One region of the Sodalis sp. RH21 genome, then DNA from elsewhere that is predicted to be linked to it. Evidence: predicted binding sites of a transcription regulator. Region 1 holds the regulator's gene; each other region holds the start of a gene.

Region 1 (4,547 bases):
TAAACATCAATCCGAAACTGCTGCCGATCGCCAGTATCACCCCTAAACGGGCGGCGTTGCGCAGGGCCATGGACTTCAGGGAACAGTAGCTTATCAGCGCGTGCCAGAACGAAAGCCGCTGCTGATTGTCGGCCATCACGTCGCGGCGGTATAGGGGACGCTGGGTGCGCAGCAGGCGCGCGATGCGGCTGAAGTGATAATAACAAAAATGGCCGACTGGATTGTCGGGGTTGCGTTCGGCGATTTTTTCCAGCGCCGAGAGTGCGCTGGCCATGGTAAAGCGCCCCGGCGGCCGGTGGTACAGGATATCGTCGGCCAGCACCCGCAGCCGCGCCGCAATCACCCGCGCGTTATAGCGGATGACCGCCTCCGCGTGGCTTTGTTCCACCAGCTTTTGCACTTCGTCGGGCTGATGCAGGCTGACGGCGATATGTTCCTGTAAATCCAGCGCGACCTGGAAGGCGCGCAGCAGGCGTTTATATTGCTGTTGATGAGTGGCGGAGAGCATATGCAATTGCTGATAAACCTGCGCTATCAGGTCAATCACCGTTTGCTGGCGGGCAAACAGCGGCGGCAAAGCGGTCTCCGGGTCGGTATGCTGCGTCAGCAGGCTATATTTCGCCTCGATATAATCCGCCAGTTCCCGGTACAGCAGGCTGAGGGTTTCCCGCATCGGCTGCTCTTTCCACAGCCAGAACCACAGGCCGTTGAATAATCCGTACCAGGCGGTACCGGCAATATATAACAGCGGCGGCACGCCAAAAGGCACATTGCCGGCCAGGCCGAGGGTAAAGATGGCGGCGATAAGGGCGGCGGGCAATAAGCGCCCGTGCAGCGGGCTTATCTCGCCGGTCACGCCGAACAGCAGCGCCAGGCCGAACATAATCACGGGCAGCGGCACCGCCAGATGCAGCAACACTTGGATAAGCGTACTGCTAAGGGCGAACAGCAGGCCGCCGATGGCCAGGCGTTTAAAAAAACGTTTATGCAGGGTATCCAGGCCGGCGATATTGCAACAGGCGGGCACCAAAGAGAACAGCAGGCCGTTTTGCAGGCTGCCGAATAGCAGGCCTACCGCCACGGGCAGGCATAATACGATTGTTTGCCGTAAGGCGTAGTTAACTTCGGGGTGATAAATCAGCCTGCGCCACATAGGATCTATGGGCAAACCGTCGGCCGGCGGAAAAAGCGTGGCACAGAGCACCACGCCTGTCTTAAAACGCTATCAGCGCGTACCGTAAACGACAATGGTTTTACCGTGTGCGGAGATAAGGTTCTGATCTTCCAACATTTTAAGGATACGGCCTACTGTTTCACGCGAGCAGCCGACAATCTGACCGATTTCCTGACGGGTAATCTTGATTTGCATGCCGTCGGGATGCGTCATGGCGTCGGGTTGCTTCGCCAAATTCAGCAAAGTCTGGGCAATGCGCCCGGTAACGTCGAGAAACGCCAGGTTACCGACTTTTTCCGAGGTCACCTGCAAACGGCTGGCCATTTGCGCGGATAAACGCATGAGGATATCGGGATTGACCTGTATGAGCTGCCGGAATTTTTTATAAGAAATCTCGGCCACCTCACAGGCGGTTTTAGCCCGTACCCAGGCGCTGCGTTCCTGGCCTTCCTCGAATAAGCCTAATTCACCGATGAAATCCCCCTGGTTGAGATAGGAGAGGATCATCTCTTTGCCTTCTTCATCTTTAATCAGCACCGCGACGGCGCCCTTGACGATGTAGTAAAGCGTTTCTGCTTTTTCGCCCTGATGTATAAGCGTACTCTTCGATGGATACTTATGAATATGGCAATGAGACAGGAACCATTCGAGAGTAGGGTCTGTTTGCGGTTTGCCGAGAACCATTCGCTGTTATCCTCTTTTGTCATCGCTGTCCCTGAGTCAGGACATCGTATTCCCTGTTACGGCGCGGTATTTTTCTCTTACTCCGCGTTAACGGAGCGACGTAAGGGAACTTATTAGGGTCTGGTATTTTATGATGTTCCGATCGAGCTCTTGCCCTTTCAATATCAATGAGGCCGATCCAGCCTTGTTTTTAGCATAGGTTTGAAGCAGTGTCTTCTGTTGTCTTGCATCAGCATGAAGTATGTTCGGTAACATTGCCACTTTTCCAGCAAAAATGTAGTCTGCTGGAAAGCTTTTTATCTGGAGTCATCATAATGCAGGCACGAGTAAAATGGGTAGAAGGGTTATCTTTTATAGGCGAATCATCCTCCGGCCATCAGATTTTAATGGATGGCAATGCCGGGGAGAAGGCGCCCAGCCCCATGGAAATGGTATTGATGTCGGTCGGCGGCTGTAGCGCCATCGATGTTGTCTCGATTTTACAAAAGGGGCGGCAGGACGTGCGGGACTGCGAGGTGAAACTCACCTCCGAGCGCCGTGAAGAGGCGCCCAGGCTGTTTACCCATATCAATCTGCATTTTATCGTGACCGGCGCCGGCCTGACCGATAAGGCGGTTGAACGGGCGGTCGCGCTGTCGGCGGAAAAATATTGTTCCGTTTCCCTGATGCTCGGCGCGTCGGTCAATGTGACCCACAGCTTTGAAGTGCGCGCCGAACGCCACGCTCCCGCCGCATAACCGACCCACGCGCGCCGCGCTTAGTCGCGGCGTATCAATAGCTCCCGCGCTTACTTGATTTCTTTCCCTTCCAGCAATTGCTGCACCAGCGGCCCCACGATCAGCTCCATGGCCAGGCCCATTTTGCCGCCGGGAACCACCAGGGTATTGATATTGGAAATAAACGAACCCTGCAACATGGCCAGCAGGTAAGGAAAATCAATATGATTCAAACTGCGGAAATGAATAACGACAAAGCTTTCATCAAGCGAAGGAATCGCCTTGGCGGCGAAAGGATTTGACGTATCAACGGTGGGAACCCGCTGGAAATTGATATGGGTACGGGAAAATTGCGGCGTGATGTAATTAATGTAATCTTCCATCGACCGCACCACCGAATCCATCACCGCCTCGCGGGAATGCCCACGCTCGCCGGTATCGCGCACCAGTTTCTGAATCCATTCAAGATTAACGATGGGCACCACCCCCACCAGCAGATCCACATGCTGCGCCACATCATGGCGATCGGTGACCACGCCGCCGTGCAGCCCTTCGTAAAACAGCACGTCGGTCGGCTCCGGCAGCGGCTGCCAGGGGGTAAACGTGCCGGGAACCTGATTGTACGGCACGGCTTCATCGTAGGTATGCAGATACTTGCGCGACTCGCCCTGTCCGGACAGCCCGTATTGCTGGAGCGTACGCTCCAGTAAACCGAAATCATTGGCTTCCGGTCCGAAATAGCTGATATGGCGGCCAAGATCGCGGGCTTTGCGGATCGCCATATCCATTTCCGGCCGGGTGAAATGATGAAAGCTATCCCCTTCCAGCTCCGCGGCGTTGATTTTCAGCTGTTGGAAAATTTTACGAAACGCCAGGCTGGTGGTGGTGGTGCCCGCCCCGCTGGAGCCGGTAACGGCAATAATTGGGTGTTTTGTCGACATGGTAACCCTATGCTCGGTTGAAACGCTGCGTGATTAACATATGCCAGGCACTCAAGCCCAGGATAATTGTTATCATGTTTAGCGACGCCGGGCCAGCGCGCTTTATTCTTCGCGCGCCGGATCGTCAGGCTGGGCGTTGAATTGGCTGCGGGGCATGATATTAATATTTTCATGGAGTTCCGACCACACCACCACCGCTTCCCCGCGCTTGAGCTGGCGTTTGACATCCTCGACTTTTTGCGCCAGGGTCTTTTCCCGTTCGCCGTAATCGGTGCCCTCGCGCAGCACAAAGGATTCGATCAGGTTATACAGCGTTTCCGGATCGATTTGTTCCCATGGAATGATCACGTTATTATGTCCCGATAGTCAATAAATCAACATGTTGACGAAATTTCACCTGTTAAGGCTTGTGCAGCTTCAGCGGCGCTGTTAGCTTCATAAATATAATTATAGTGGGGGCAGTTGTACCGTGGAACCAAGTCTTTATGAACCAAGTCTTTTCTTGTCGATGCTGGGTTTTTTATGGGTGGCCGCCATTACCCCCGGGCCCAACAACATGTTGCTGACTGCCTCCGGCGCCAATTTCGGTTTCTGGCGTTCCACGCCGCTGATGCTGGGCATCATGCTCGGCATGCAATGCATACTGCTGCTGGTCGCCTTTGGCGTCGGCAGCCTGATCGCCATTTACCCTTCGCTGCATTTTACGCTGAAAGTGGCGGGCAGCCTTTATCTGTTGTGGTTATCCTGGAAGATTGCCACCGCCGCCTATGAACAATTGGATACCGACAGCAAGCCGGCCCGGCCTATTCCGTTTTATCAGGGCGGGCTGCTGCAGTTCCTCAATCCCAAGGCCTGGCTCATGGCATTGGGCGCCGTGGCCAGCTTCAGCCTGAGCGGCAACGGCTATATGACTTCCGTCGGGGCTATCAGTATCGGCATTATTACCGTCAACGTGGTGTCCGGCGTTATCTGGCTGGGGTTTGGCACGATGATCGGCAGGCTGTTGCGCAGCAAGCGCGCCTGGACGGTATT
Region 2 (4,547 bases), 1.8 Mb from region 1:
CTTCCAGCACGCCGGCTTCGCGGATTGACGTCGGTATACCCAAATCGGCCTTGATTTCATCCAGCCAGGTCAACAGGTTCTCTATTTTTTGCGCGGTATGATCTCCCGGCTTGGACAGCCCCAGATGGTCGGCGATTTCGGCATAACGACGCCGCGCCTGCGGACGGTCATACTGGCTGAACGCCGCCTGTTTGGTCGGATTGTCGTTGGCGTTGTAACGGATCACGTTGGCAATCAGCATGGCGTTGGCCAGGCCATGGGGAATATGGAATTCCGACCCCAGTTTATGGGCCATGGAGTGGCACACGCCCAGGAAGGCGTTGGCAAACGCGATGCCGGCAATGGTGGCGGCGTTATGCACGCGTTCCCGGGCCACCGGGTTCTTGCTGCCTTCATGATAGCTGGCCGGCAGATAGGTCTTCAGCAGTTTCAGCGCCTGCAATGCCTGGCCGTCGGTGAACTCGGTAGCCATGATGGAAACGTAGGCTTCCAGCGCATGGGTCACCGCGTCCAGGCCGCCGAAGGCGCACAGGGATTTCGGCATATTCATCACCAGATTGGCGTCGACAATCGCCATATCCGGCACCAGGGCATAATCCGCCAGCGGGTATTTCTGGCCGGTGGCGTCATCGGTGACCACGGCGAACGGAGTGACTTCCGAACCGGTGCCCGAAGTGGTGGTCACCGCGATCATCTTGGCCTTGACGCCCATTTTCGGGAATTTATAAATACGTTTACGGATATCCATAAAGCGCAGGGCCAGTTCTTCGAACGGGGTGCCCGGATGTTCGTACATCACCCACATGATTTTAGCGGCATCCATTGGGGAACCACCGCCCAGGGCGATGATCACGTCGGGTTTAAACGACATCATCTGCTCGGCGCCTTTGCGCACTATGCTCAGGGTCGGATCGGCTTCCACTTCAAAAAAGACATCGGTTTCGATGCCGTGATTTTTCAGCACCGAGGTGATCTGATCGGCGTAGCCGTTATTGAACAGATAACGGTCGGTGACGATAAACGCGCGTTTTGCACCGTCGCTGGCCGCTTCGTTTAGGGCGATGGGTAATGAACCCCGACGGAAATAGATGGATTTGGGAAGCTTATGCCACATCATATTTTCAGCTCGCTTGGCCACGGTTTTTTTATTGATCAGATGTTTGACCCCGACGTTCTCGGAGATCGAGTTACCGCCCCAGGAACCACAGCCCAGCGTCAGGGAGGGCGCCAGCTTGAAGTTATACAGGTCGCCGATGCCGCCTTGAGATGCCGGCGAATTGATAAGAATGCGCGCGGTCTTCATTTTATCGCCGAAGTAATTCACGCGCTCCGGCTGGTTGTCCTGATCGATATACAGGCAGGAGGTGTGGCCGATACCGCCCATTTCCACCAGTTTTTCCGCTTTGATCACGGCGTCTTCAAAGTCCTTGGCGCAATACATGGCCAGCATCGGCGACAGTTTTTCGTGAGCAAACGGTTCGGACTCATCGATCACGGTCACTTCGCCAATCAATACCTTGGTATTGCCTGGTACCTTTAGACCGGCCATCTCGGCAATTTTAGCCGCCGGCTGGCCGACGATGCCTGCATTGAGCGCGCCATGATTCAGGATAATGCCCTGCACGGCCTTCAGTTCGCCGCCGCGCAGCATGTAACCGCCGTGGCTGGCAAAACGTTCGCGCACCGCGTCATAAACCTGTTCAACCACGATAACCGACTGTTCGGAGGCGCAGATCACGCCGTTATCGAAAGTCTTCGACATCAGGATGGACGCCACCACGCGTTTAATATCCGCAGTTTCATCCACCACCACCGGCGTGTTGCCGGCGCCGACGCCGATGGCCGGTTTACCGGAGCTATAGGCCGCCTTGACCATGCCCGGTCCGCCGGTGGCGAGGATCAGGTTGACCAGCGGGTGATGCATCAGCTGGTTGGACAATTCAACCGTCGGCTCGTCGATCCAGCCGATAATATCTTTCGGCGCACCGGCGGCTACTGCGGCTTTGAGCACGATTTCCGCCGCACGGTTAGTGGCGTTCTTGGCGCGCGGGTGTGGGGAAAAAATAATGCCGTTACGGGTTTTCAGGCAGATTAGCGCCTTGAAAATCGCCGTTGAGGTTGGGTTGGTGGTGGGCACGATACCGCAGATGATACCGATGGGTTCGGCGATGGTGATGGTGCCGAAGGTATCGTCCTGCGCCAGGATGCCGCAGGTTTTTTCATCTTTATAGGCGTTATAGATATATTCGGAAGCAAAATGGTTTTTAATCACTTTATCTTCCACAATACCCATGCCGGATTCGGCTACGGCCATCTTGGCGAGGGGGATGCGCGCATCGGCGGCGGCCAGGGCGGCGGCGCGGAAAATTTTGTCCACCTGCTCCTGGGAAAAATTGGCGTATTCGCGCTGAGCTTGGTATACACGGGACACCAGGGCGTCCAGTTCAGCTGTGTTTGAAACGATTGACATAAGCATTTCTCCTATAGGGATAAAACTGTTTTAAGTAAAAACTCTTCATCTCTCCCACAGAACGTCAATGCCTAGATTCAGACCCGGTGAGTTGCCAGTTTTTAGTTAAAAGAGCTGGTAGGCCAAGTCACTTGCAGCCGGATGATTGTCCTTGATGGCGTTCAGTGAATTTGAAATACCACATATCGATAATATTAATTCGATTTCATTTTCATTAAAAAAAACATTTCGTTTTGAGATATAGATCAAATATAAACAAGTCTGTCTTGAATCACTTTAAAGATCGGCAGGAAATGTTAATGATGGGATAATAGATAGTTCTTAAAATGTGAAAAACAAAAGGCTTTACACAACATTTATTCTTTGAAGCATCGTCAAGAGATACAAATGATAATCTTATATTAATTTAAAATTATCATACGTTTAAATAAAAAAGGATAAAATTGGAAACCCTACAAACAGCATGTTAACATTATGTAATAGTTTTGTTTTCCTTATGCCGTTAATAAATTAACGCGATAAATTCAGGAAAATGTCACTGAACAAAAATTACACAAAATATCAAAAAAGATTGAAATCCAATCTTTTTAAAAAGAGTTAAAAATTCTGCAACATAGGATAAATGAAAATATTTTCCGAAAATATTCCTGACTAGTGTGTCATTCCCGCTACGTATCGTACTGAATGCGGCTATCAATGCGGGCTTAACCAGTAAGACGGAGCTTTACTAAGATCTTCCCTCGACCGCGGGGCGGACGAGAGTCCGCCAGCGGTAAAAAAATTGCGCAACTAGGATCAAAAGCCCGCCGATAATTTGCTGAACAGGCAAATGTTCGCCATACCAGAAGGCAGCAGCAATCACTGTGAGTAAAGGTTCAAGAATCATGATAATGGCGGCATTAGCAGGGGTGGCGTACTTTTGTCCCTTAAGCTGTAATCCAAAGCGCAGACTGGTGGCGATTAGGATACTGGCCAAAAGCCACAGGCCCGTTGGGAGAGAAAAAGGTTGCGACCACTGTTCCAGAAACAGGGACAACACCAGACCACTGACACCGGTACACGCGAGTTGTACCGTCGTGAGCGGAATCAACGGTACCTTGCGTGAGCAGCGGCTGGTATAGCAAAATGACACCGCCTGGACTATGGCTGTGAGCAGAAACCAGCCCTGGCTGGGATGAAATGTTATCGGTTGATGCAAGCTCAACAGGCCAAGCCCAATCATCGCCAGCGGTAAGCATTCCCAATAAGCGCTCAGCGGTCGAATTTTCATCAAACCCCATGCGACAAGAGGTACGAACAGCATGGACAAACTCATAATGAATGCCCCTTCACCAAGAGAAGGGGTGGTGGATACCGAGTAGATCCATAAGCACATGTTCAATGCCAGCCACAAGCCGCTTATCAACGCCGGTATCCACTGACGACGTGAGATCCGCTGTCCCCCCCAGAACGGCAGGAGGCACATCGATGCGAAAAGAAAGCGCAGTCCAAGAAAGGCAAATACGGGCATACCTGTAATGGCTTCACGGGAAAATATCCAGCCACAGGCGGCTATAAAGGTGGTCAGGACCAGTAATAAATCGGCTTTACGTTGCTGGGTCATTAACGATGCCTCAGAGAATTAAAATTTTCTGACCATTTTTATTATTAATATCGGCGGAATATTCAAGCATGTTATCGACATGCCAATGGTTGAAAACTGCATAGTACCAACAATATTGAGTAATATTCTTCAATAAAAATGGATATGGCTCATTAGAGTACGATAAGACACTGAGTTATGTTTAAACAAAATATCTATTTATTTTATCTGCATGTCAAAGCCCCCTCTTTGGCCATATCCTTATGGCCAAAAATTCTTTGCAACACTCTTTCACTAGCCGCCAGAAACGTGAGGGCAGACTAAACGGGTTGAGTAATCATTCATATTCAAAAATAATTGATAGCCAATTCTTTATGATCTTTAAGAGATTGGTATGCTATCACGGCAATGAATAGCGCTTTTTTCCCATCCTCGCCGGTGCATTGCGGAGGTCCATCCCCTCTCATCACAGAAATAAAATGCTCTAATTCCGCA
Region 3 (4,547 bases), 760 kb from region 1:
TATGATCGCCGCGCTCTGGGGTAGGAATTGACCGGGAAACATCAACCGGGATGCTGGCGCGTTGCCCCCTGCCCGGTCAAATAAAACGTATCCGGGCGGGGACAGTTGGCGGTTAGCGGCCCGCGGCGGACGGCGAGTTGCCTGGCGAGGCATTGTCCGCGGGGGCGCCATAACCGGAAATGGTCTTGCCCTGCGTTTCACGCCCGAACGCCACCAGCACGCAAATCAATATCGCCACGGTGCCGGCCACCATGGCCATGGCCAGGCCGTAGTTATTGCCGTGCGCTTCGGCGATATGGGATTGCAAAGTGGCATTCACCGAGGCAATCAGATTACCCAATTGATAGACAAACCCCGGCAGCACCGCCCGCGAATTGGCGGGCACCAGTTCGGTCAGGTAGGTGGGCACCACGCCCCAGGCCCCCTGCACCATAAACTGCATCAGGAATGCCCCTATCCCAATCATCACCGATCCCGAGGAAAACGCCCACAGCGGCAGTACCGGCAGGGTCAGCAGCGCGGCAAAGATCATCGCTTTTTTACGGCCTATTTTTTCCGACAGCGAGCCGAAGCAAATCCCGCCCAGCATGGCGGCAATGTTGTAGCAAATAGCGATAATACTCACGGTATGCGGATCAAAACCGTGCTGCACTTTCAGGAAGGTGGGATAGAGATCCTGGGTACCGTGGCTGAAAAAGTTAAAGCAGGCCATCAGCACCACCATATATATGCATAGCTTCCAGTGCGTGCGGATAATCGGCAGCAGCGCCACGCTCTCTTTGCGCGCCCTGGCCGCCAGCCATACCGGCGACTCGGGCACTTTGAAGTAAATATAAGGCAACAGCAGCACCGGCAGCGCGCCAATCAGGAACATGCCGCGCCAGCCCACGCTGCCAAAGAATAAGCCGAAGATAATGGCCGCCAATAAATAGCCGGCGGGATAACCCGCCTGGAATATACCCGACATCAGGCCGCGGGAGCGGTCGGGAATCGTTTCCATCGCCAGCGACGAGGCCACCCCCCAGATACCCCCCATCGCCACGCCATAAATCACCCGGAAGGCAATAAATATGGCAAGCGTAGGCGACCAGGCCGACAGCAGTTCAAACAGCGAAAACATCAATACGTTGACCATCAGGATCGGCCGGCGGCCAAATTTTTCCGCCAGGCGCCCGAACAGCAACGCCCCCAGCGGGCGTACCGCCAGAGTCAGCATAATCGAAATGGAAACGCTGGCGATATCGGTATGAAACCAGGAGGCCAGATCGCTTAAGACGAACACCAGGATAAAAAAGTCGAAGGCGTCCAACATCCAGCAGGCAAAGCACGCGAACGCCACATTGCGCTGGGTTGAGGTCCAATTGAACATAGTCATTGTCCTATCTTTAAATTGGCCGCGCATATAAAGTGCGCCTAAATAAGCTATGGTCAGGCAAGCTGCCGGGGATTTTGCGCCCTGTCACCCGATGGTAGATAGCGTGAAAAACGCCGGTTTTGATATGTTAACTATTTGTTTATAGCACGTTATAACAATGGGAATGGAAGGGTTTTGTTACCAACATCGCCAAAGTGTAAATGGCGGTTACAGGGCGACACGGACGGTAAACGGCGCCGGTGGGCAAGGGTCTTGGAGCGGGCGCAACCCGGCGGATAACGGGGATTATCCGCCGGGCCAATGGAAACGAGCCGGAATAAAAGGCGGATTATGGACGGGCGGCGCTGCCGTCCGGGGTCCTGGCCAGGGTCCATGACGGCAGGCCGCCGGCGCAGGGATAAAGACGCGCCTTATCCTCGTCGATATCCACCCCCAGGCCCGGTTTATCGCTGACGTAGGCGTAGCCTTTATCCACTTCGTGGCAGCCCGGGAACACCTCGCGCAGCGCTTCATTAATCGGCGTGTACTCCTGGATACCCAAATTGGTGACGCTTAAATCCAGGTGCAGGTTAGCCGCCACGCCGATGGGGGAAATATCCCCCGGGCCGTGCCAGGCGGTGCGTACGCCGTGCAGCTCGCTCAGCGTGGCCAGTTTTTTGGCCGGGGTGATGCCGCCGATGGTGCTGACATGGCAGCGGATAAAATCGATCAAATTGTTGGTAATAAGCGGACGCCATTCGTTGATATGGGTGAATAGTTCGCCCATGGCAATCGGGGTGGATGACTGGGCGCGCAGCATCTTCAGCCACTCGATATTCTCCGGCGCCACCGGGTCCTCAAGATAAAACAGCTCATATTGTTCCAGGGTCTTGGCCAGATGAATGGCGGCGATGGGCGCGACCCGTTCATGCACATCGTGAATAAATTCAATGCCGAAGCCAAGCTTATTGCGCAGGTGCTCAAATAAGCGCGGCACGCTTTTGACATACGCGTCAGGGTCGAAATAAATGCCCGGGGTGCTGGCGCGCGGCGATCGTTTCGGCAGGATATTTTTTGCCCGTTCCAGCCGGGTCGCGATCAGCTTCAGATCTTCGGTGCCCGCGCCGCCGTACATCCCCATCTGGCAGCGTACGTGCTGATACCCTTCTTCCATCATGGCGCGGATATTATCTTCCACTTCAAATTCGTCGCCGCCGTCGGTATGCCGGTAAAGCGGAATGCCGTCGCGGCATTTCCCGCCCAGCAAATCGTAAACCGGCAGGCCCGCCACTTTGCCTTTGATATCCCATAAGGCCATATCCACGCCGGAAAGCGCATTGTTCATTATGGGGCCGCTGCGCCAGTAGCCGCTGACACAGGCCGACTGCCAGATATCCTCGATGCGCGCCGGGTCCTTACCGATTAAAAACGGCGCCATATACTCTTCGATGGCGGTTTTAACCGCAAAAATGCGCTGGGTGAAGGTGGCGCAGCCCAGGCCGTACAGCCCAGGCTGGTTGGTTTCCACCTTGACCACCGCCAGGTCGATGCCGCCCGGCGCGGTCAGGATGGTTTTGACATTGGTTATTTTCAGGTTTTCCACTCTAGCTCCTTAAATGTTCACGCATCGCCCAGCGCACGGCGATAAATAAATTCATTAAACGCCCTTGGGCGGCGTTTGCCCGGCACAGCTTGCCGGAAGATGACGACATCGACGCCAATCGTTATATGATGTCCTACAAGTTGTCATTTTATATCATTGTATGCTCTCAACCGAAAGCGGGCAGGTAAAATAATGTGCGTCAGATCAAATAATTAAATATAACTTATTGATATATAATATATATAATTTAAAAAATCATTTAATTCCATAGCGCTGTCATTACCTATTTTGTGATCGACTCTTCAAAAATCAACTTAGCCATTTGCTTTAAAGTGGCGCATAAAGCAACGTATATATGAATGATGTCATACAAGTCCGTCATTAGTCATCTTTTAATTATCGGGCTTTTACAACGAGAGGATAGGTTATGTCAGTACTTTTTGATCTTGCAGGGAAAACGGCATTGGTCACCGGATCGGCCCGCGGCTTGGGTTTATCCTACGCGCAGGGTCTGGCCAAGGCCGGCGCTACCGTGATCCTTAACGATATCCGCGCCGGATTGATGGATGAATCGGTGCAAAAGCTGCGTGAGCAAGGTTATCAGGCCCACGGCGTGGCGTTCGACGTCACCGACGAGCACGCCGTCGAACAGGCGTTTAACCAGCTCAACGCGCAGGGGCTGCATATTGATATTTTAATCAATAACGCCGGTATCCAATTCCGCCAGCCCATGGTGGATTTAGCGCTGGAAAATTGGCAGCGGGTGATCGATACCAACCTGACCAGCGCCTTTATTGTCTCCCGCGCCGCGGCCAAACGCATGATAGCGCGCGGCGCGGGCGGAAAAATCATTAATATCGGCTCGTTGACCAGCCAGGCCGCGCGCCCGACGGTAGCTCCGTATACGGCGGCGAAAGGCGGCATAAAAATGCTGACCTGCGCCATGGCGGCGGAATGGGCGCAATTCAATATTCAAACCAATGCCATCGGACCGGGTTATATCCTGACCGATATGAATACCGCCCTGATTGAAGATCAGGAATTCGATACCTGGGTTAAAAGCAGCAATCCGTCGCAGCGCTGGGGCAAACCCGAGGAGTTGATCGGTACCGCGGTCTATCTGTCCTCGGCGGCCTCGGATTACGTGAACGGCCAGATTATCTATGTGGACGGCGGCTGGCTGGCGGTTTTGTAGGGAATAAATCCCGGGCGCCATAGCCGGGCTATTGCGCCGCAGTCGCGCCCATACCGGCCGCGATAACGCCATTATAACTATCACGACTTAGGAATGCGCAACATGAGTCAACCTATGCAAACTCCTCTGGCGCCGGTGCGCTGGAAAAAACTGATCCCGATCGCGTTTATCACTTACAGCCTGGCTTACCTCGATCGCGCCAATTACGGTTTCGGCGCGGCCTCGGGATTGGCCCATGATTTAAATATCACCCCTGGCGTATCATCGTTGCTGGGCGCGCTGTTTTTCCTGGGTTATTTTTTCTTCCAGATACCGGGCGGCATCTATGCGGAAAAACGCAGCGCCAAGGTATTGATCTTTGCCAGCCTGATTTTATGGGGCATTTTGGCCACCGC
Region 4 (4,547 bases), 410 kb from region 1:
GACGTTTCGGCCCCGGGATCAGGCTGAACGCCTGTTCCAAATCGGCCCGCAGTTCCTGGGCGTTATGGGCTTTGCCGAAATAGTTGCCGGTAGCCTGGATTCCCCCGGTCAGGGCGCCGCCGGTATTTTCAAACCCGGCCACGTCATCCCCCTGCCAGCAGTGCATGGATACCGGCAGGGTATCGAGTAATTCCAGGGCGCCGTCGACATTGACATCGATATCGGCAAACCTTTGTTTGGCCAATTGCCAGGCTTGTTCTACGGATTGACTCATAATAAGACTTCCTCTTTCAGGTGGCAGAGCGCCAAAAAACGTTGCCAATAGGTAGCGAAATGGGGATCTGGATTAGGGGTGTAATAACGCGCGGCGAAATTCTCTTCCACCGCGTCGCGCCAGACGGCGACGTCCTTGACTTCATCAAGGGCCATCAGTTGACAGCCAATATTGCCCAGGGTCGACGCTTCCACCGGACCGGCGGTTACCTGGATCTGGCAAGTATCGGCGCAAAGTTGGTTGAGCAGATCGTTCTGGCAGCCGCCGCCGACGATATGCAGGCCGGTCAGCGGCGCCGCGCGCAGGGAGGCCAATTCCAGCAGCACCTGCCGGTAGAGCATGGCCAGGCTGTCGAAAATGCAGCGCGCCAGGGCGGCGGCGTCCTCTGGCACCGGCTGGCCGTTTTCGCGGCAGAACTGGCGAATGGCGTCAACCATCGACGGGGGGTTGATAAACCGATCGTCGTTGGGATTGATCAGGCTGCGAAACGGCGTTTGACCGGCGGCCTGCGCCACCAGGCCTTTGAGGTCGTCCACCGCCAGTTCGGCGCAGATGCGCTGCAACAGCCATAAGCCCATGATATTTTTCAGTACCCGGAAACGGCCGTTGATGCCCCCCTCATTGGTAATATTCATGGCCAGCGCGGCGGCATCATTAAACGGCCGTTCGCTGTCGATACCCATCAGGGACCACGTGCCCGAGCTAAGATAGGCGCAGCCGTCGGTATGCAACGGCGCGGCCACCACCGCGCTCGCGGTGTCATGGGTGGCCACGGCGACCACCGGCGCGGCCTGCCCGTTGGGGCTGATCCAATATCCCAGTTTATTGCCCGGAGGCGTTGGAGCGCCCAGCCAACGGCGGGGAATGTCCAGATAATCCAGCAAGGATTGATCCCAGTCCCCAGTGGCCAGATTCAGTAATTGGGTGGTGCTGGCGTTGGTATATTCCCAGTTCAGCGTGCCGGTCAGCCGGAAATAAAAATAATCCGGGATCATGACTAAATGCGCCACTCGCTCCAGGCAGGCCGGCTGCTGCTGACGCCAGGCTTTAAGCTGATATAGGGTGTTAAAAGGCAAAAACTGGATACCGGTACGCTGGTAAATCGTCTCGCGTCCCAAATCCTCCAGCACCGCGGGCATCACGCCGTCGGTACGGTGATCGCGGTAAGAAACCGGGGCGGCGACCCGTTTGCCCGCGGCGTCCAACAAGACGTAATCCACGCCCCAGGTATCGATGCCGATACTGTCGATGACGGTGCCGGCGTTATCCAGCGCCATCAGGCCGGTGAGAATTTCCTGTTCCAGTTTATCCAGATCCCAGCAATCCTGCCCGTCCAGGGAAATAAAGGTATTCGCGAAGCGATGAATTTCTTTAAGGGTTATTTTCTGTGATGCTGAATGCCATTGGGCCAGCATTACCCGGCCGCTGGAAGCACCGAGGTCGACAGCAACAATATTACGCACGGCCATAGTGGATATTCCTCATTAATCCTATGACCGCAGTGTAAGAACATATTTATGCCGCCACCTTCCGGTGAATGCCACCGGTTTGATCGCGGTGGCAGAATCGTAAAGATGAATGTGAATCCCATCACAAAAATATCACTCTGACAATAAATGACCCGATTATTCACGTCGAGATAAATTATCTACCCCGCGCCTGTGATCGCTGCCACAAATTTGATCATCATCGGGCTAATCTTAAAAAAATAACCTAAATGCCGTCAATGGCGGTCATTTATTCAAGGTTAAGTTTCACAATCGCGTCTTATTATGAAACTTCGTAAAATGGTGAGGTAACGAAAATGACGCGACTTTATGGTGAGGATTTTTTTAGTTCCCAAGACGCCACCATCGCCATTGAACCCCGTGTACCGCAAAGCGCTTTCCCCGAGCATTATCATGATTTCTGGGAGATCGTGCTGGTGGAAAAAGGGTCGGGCATTCACGTTTTTAACGATCAGCCTTATGTTTTGGGCAGCGGTACGGTCTGCTTTATTCGCGCCGACGATCATCATTTATTTGAAAACGTCGACGATCTTAATTTGATCAATATCCTGTACCGCGCCCCCGGGAAATTTCGTTTCCTGACGGATATCAGCCGTTTTCTCCCCTCCCAGGACTCGCCGGACAATCAGGTCAACTGGCAGATCAACCATGCCGAAATGCAGTTGGCCAAGCAGTACATCCACACGCTTAGCGAACTTACGGCGGACTCTTCCCCCGAGGGCATCGCGGCCAGCGAAGGACAATTCTTGCAGTTGTTGATCATGTTGCGCCACGGATGTTTTCAAAACGGCGGGGAGGACGGCTCCCGCGAGCAGCGCCTGCAAGAGTTGCTACGCTGGTTGCAGCATAATTTTTATAACGATATCGATTGGCTGGTTCTGGCCGAACAATTTTCACTGCCGCTGCGCACCCTGCATCGCCAGTTAAAGCAGCGGACCGGCATGACGCCCCAGCGTTATCTTAACCGGCTGCGGTTGCTGGAAGCCCGCAAACGCCTGCTGCAAAGCGACAAAACCATTACCGAGATTGCCCATGCCTGTGGTTTTAGCGACAGTAACCATTTCTCCACGCAATTTCGGCGCGAATTTTCCCATTCGCCAAAAATGTTGCGCAGCGGCGACCCGTCATAACGCTCATTTGCCGGGAAATGTGACAAATGCCGCCGATTTCAAATTTTTAATTTCCCCGCCATGCCATTATCTTCTCCCTGATATTTATGCCGGGAGGGTGTGATGGTGTCTGGCCTGAAACTGGCGACAACCGACTATTTCCTGACAAGTAAAAACGGGATAACGGTTGCCGACCGTCATCCCCAGCCGGCGTTCCCTACCCACCACCATGATTTCAACGAATTGGTGATTGTCTGGCGCGGCAACGGGCTGCATATTCTTAATGACGTGCCTTACGCCATCACCTGCGGCGATTTGTTTTATATCAACGCCGGCGACCGGCACAGCTATGAGTCGGTCAACGATCTTGAGCTGGATAATATTCTCTATTGCCGCGACCAGTTGACGCTGGCCGCCGACTGGCGGGCATTGCTACCGGGGAATGAAGCGGCGCAGCCGCAACGCTACTGGCGGTTGAGCACGCCGGGCATGTCGGTGCTGCGCCGGCAGGTGGACGCGCTGGCGCGCGAATGCATGAGGACCGACGCGCTGTCGGTGATGCTGAGCGAGGCGTTATTCTTGCAGGTGGCGCTGTTGCTGATGCGTTTTCGCCACGCGCCCGACAGTCCGTTGCCTTCTGACGCCGAGCAGTTGGATTTGTTGCTGATGGCCCTGCGCGTCAGCATTGCCGAACCGTTCCGGCTGGATGATTTTTGCCGGCGGCACCAGTTAAATGCCCGCGGCCTGAAGGCCTTGTTTAAACAGCAAACCGGCATGGGCGTAAATCAATATCTGCGGCAGCTCAGGTTATGCAAAGCCATGGATTTGCTGCGCCACGGCCAGCAGACCATTGGTGAAGTGGCGTCGCTGTGCGGCTTTGACGACAGTAATTACTTTTCCGTGGTGTTTAATCAATCGTTTGGCGTCGCGCCGCGGGAATACCGCCAGCGGTTCCAGAAAAGCAGCGACGTGAAAAGGCCGGCGAATGCGGGCCACGCGCTGGCGCTGCCGGGCAAATAAACATGCTCTTACTTTGACGCTATGCGGGCATTCCCGGTATGTGCGTGCGTGACGCCGAAATGGCTCTCATCCTTGAGAGCCATCCGATTAAGACGCCATGCCGATGCCGACGATATTGGCCGCCAGGATAATGACCAGCCCGCCGATGCTCAATACGCCTACCGGTCTTCTACCCACGCCCTTCCACTCTTTTAATACCAGTCCGACAATACCGCCGCACAGTACGTAGCTGCTCATATGCAGCATCCAGCTTATATAGGAGTATTCGGTAGGAATATTGGCATGTCCCCAGGCATAGAAGAAGAATTGCAGGTACCACATTACGCCGCCGAGAATGGAAAACAGCGCGTTGGCGATCAGCAAGGATTTGGCCACCGACAGATCGGCCTTAATCGACAGTTCGCGCTTGGTGGCCAGGCGGATAATACAGTACGCCAGATTGATCACCGCGCCGCCGCCCATAATCACCACATAGCTGGGCAATGCGACATACAGCGGACTGATGCCGGCATTTTTCGCCGCCTCGTGCATGGGAATGGCCGCGTCCATGGCAAATGACATGCCGGCGGAAAATATGCCGCACAGCGCCGCCAGCACCAACCCTTTTTTCAGATTGAATTCTTCGGTGCGGATACC

What was found. The regulator CRP, encoded in region 1, controls carbon source genes, mostly activating them, when cyclic AMP is high. The targets are predictions, from matches to a motif close to ATGTGANNNNNNTCACAT.
Region 2: a site for CRP is predicted at 2,704-2,721, ahead of adhE (bifunctional acetaldehyde-CoA/alcohol dehydrogenase). Genes of this name have one in related genera too.
Region 3: a site for CRP is predicted at 3,150-3,167, ahead of ACL2XP_RS04520 (enolase C-terminal domain-like protein). Genes of this name have one in related genera too.
Region 4: a site for CRP is predicted at 1,853-1,870, ahead of rhaB (rhamnulokinase). Genes of this name have one in related genera too.

Annotation. Positions count from the first base shown of each region.
Region 1 covers NZ_CP178732.1:219,521-224,067, forward strand. The annotation lists gene ACL2XP_RS00970 (YccS/YhfK family putative transporter) at 1-1,153, opposite strand, end outside; gene crp (cAMP-activated global transcriptional regulator CRP) at 1,226-1,858, opposite strand; gene ACL2XP_RS00980 (OsmC family protein) at 2,173-2,595, shown strand; gene ACL2XP_RS00985 (phosphoribulokinase) at 2,646-3,515, opposite strand; gene ACL2XP_RS00990 (YheU family protein) at 3,618-3,863, opposite strand; gene ACL2XP_RS00995 (LysE family translocator) at 4,024-4,547, shown strand, end outside.
Region 2 covers NZ_CP178732.1:2,046,734-2,051,280, reverse strand. The annotation lists gene adhE (bifunctional acetaldehyde-CoA/alcohol dehydrogenase) at 1-2,470, opposite strand, end outside; gene ACL2XP_RS09285 (DMT family transporter) at 3,198-4,073, opposite strand; gene iolG (inositol 2-dehydrogenase) at 4,400-4,547, opposite strand, start outside.
Region 3 covers NZ_CP178732.1:983,135-987,681, reverse strand. The annotation lists gene ACL2XP_RS04530 (LysR family transcriptional regulator) at 1-31, shown strand, start outside; gene ACL2XP_RS04525 (MFS transporter) at 113-1,375, opposite strand; gene ACL2XP_RS04520 (enolase C-terminal domain-like protein) at 1,704-2,957, opposite strand; gene ACL2XP_RS04515 (SDR family oxidoreductase) at 3,385-4,152, shown strand; gene ACL2XP_RS04510 (MFS transporter) at 4,255-4,547, shown strand, end outside.
Region 4 covers NZ_CP178732.1:632,913-637,459, reverse strand. The annotation lists gene ACL2XP_RS02960 (L-rhamnose isomerase) at 1-274, opposite strand, end outside; gene rhaB (rhamnulokinase) at 271-1,743, opposite strand; gene rhaS (HTH-type transcriptional activator RhaS) at 2,079-2,912, shown strand; gene rhaR (HTH-type transcriptional activator RhaR) at 3,015-3,911, shown strand; gene rhaT (L-rhamnose/proton symporter RhaT) at 3,999-4,547, opposite strand, start outside.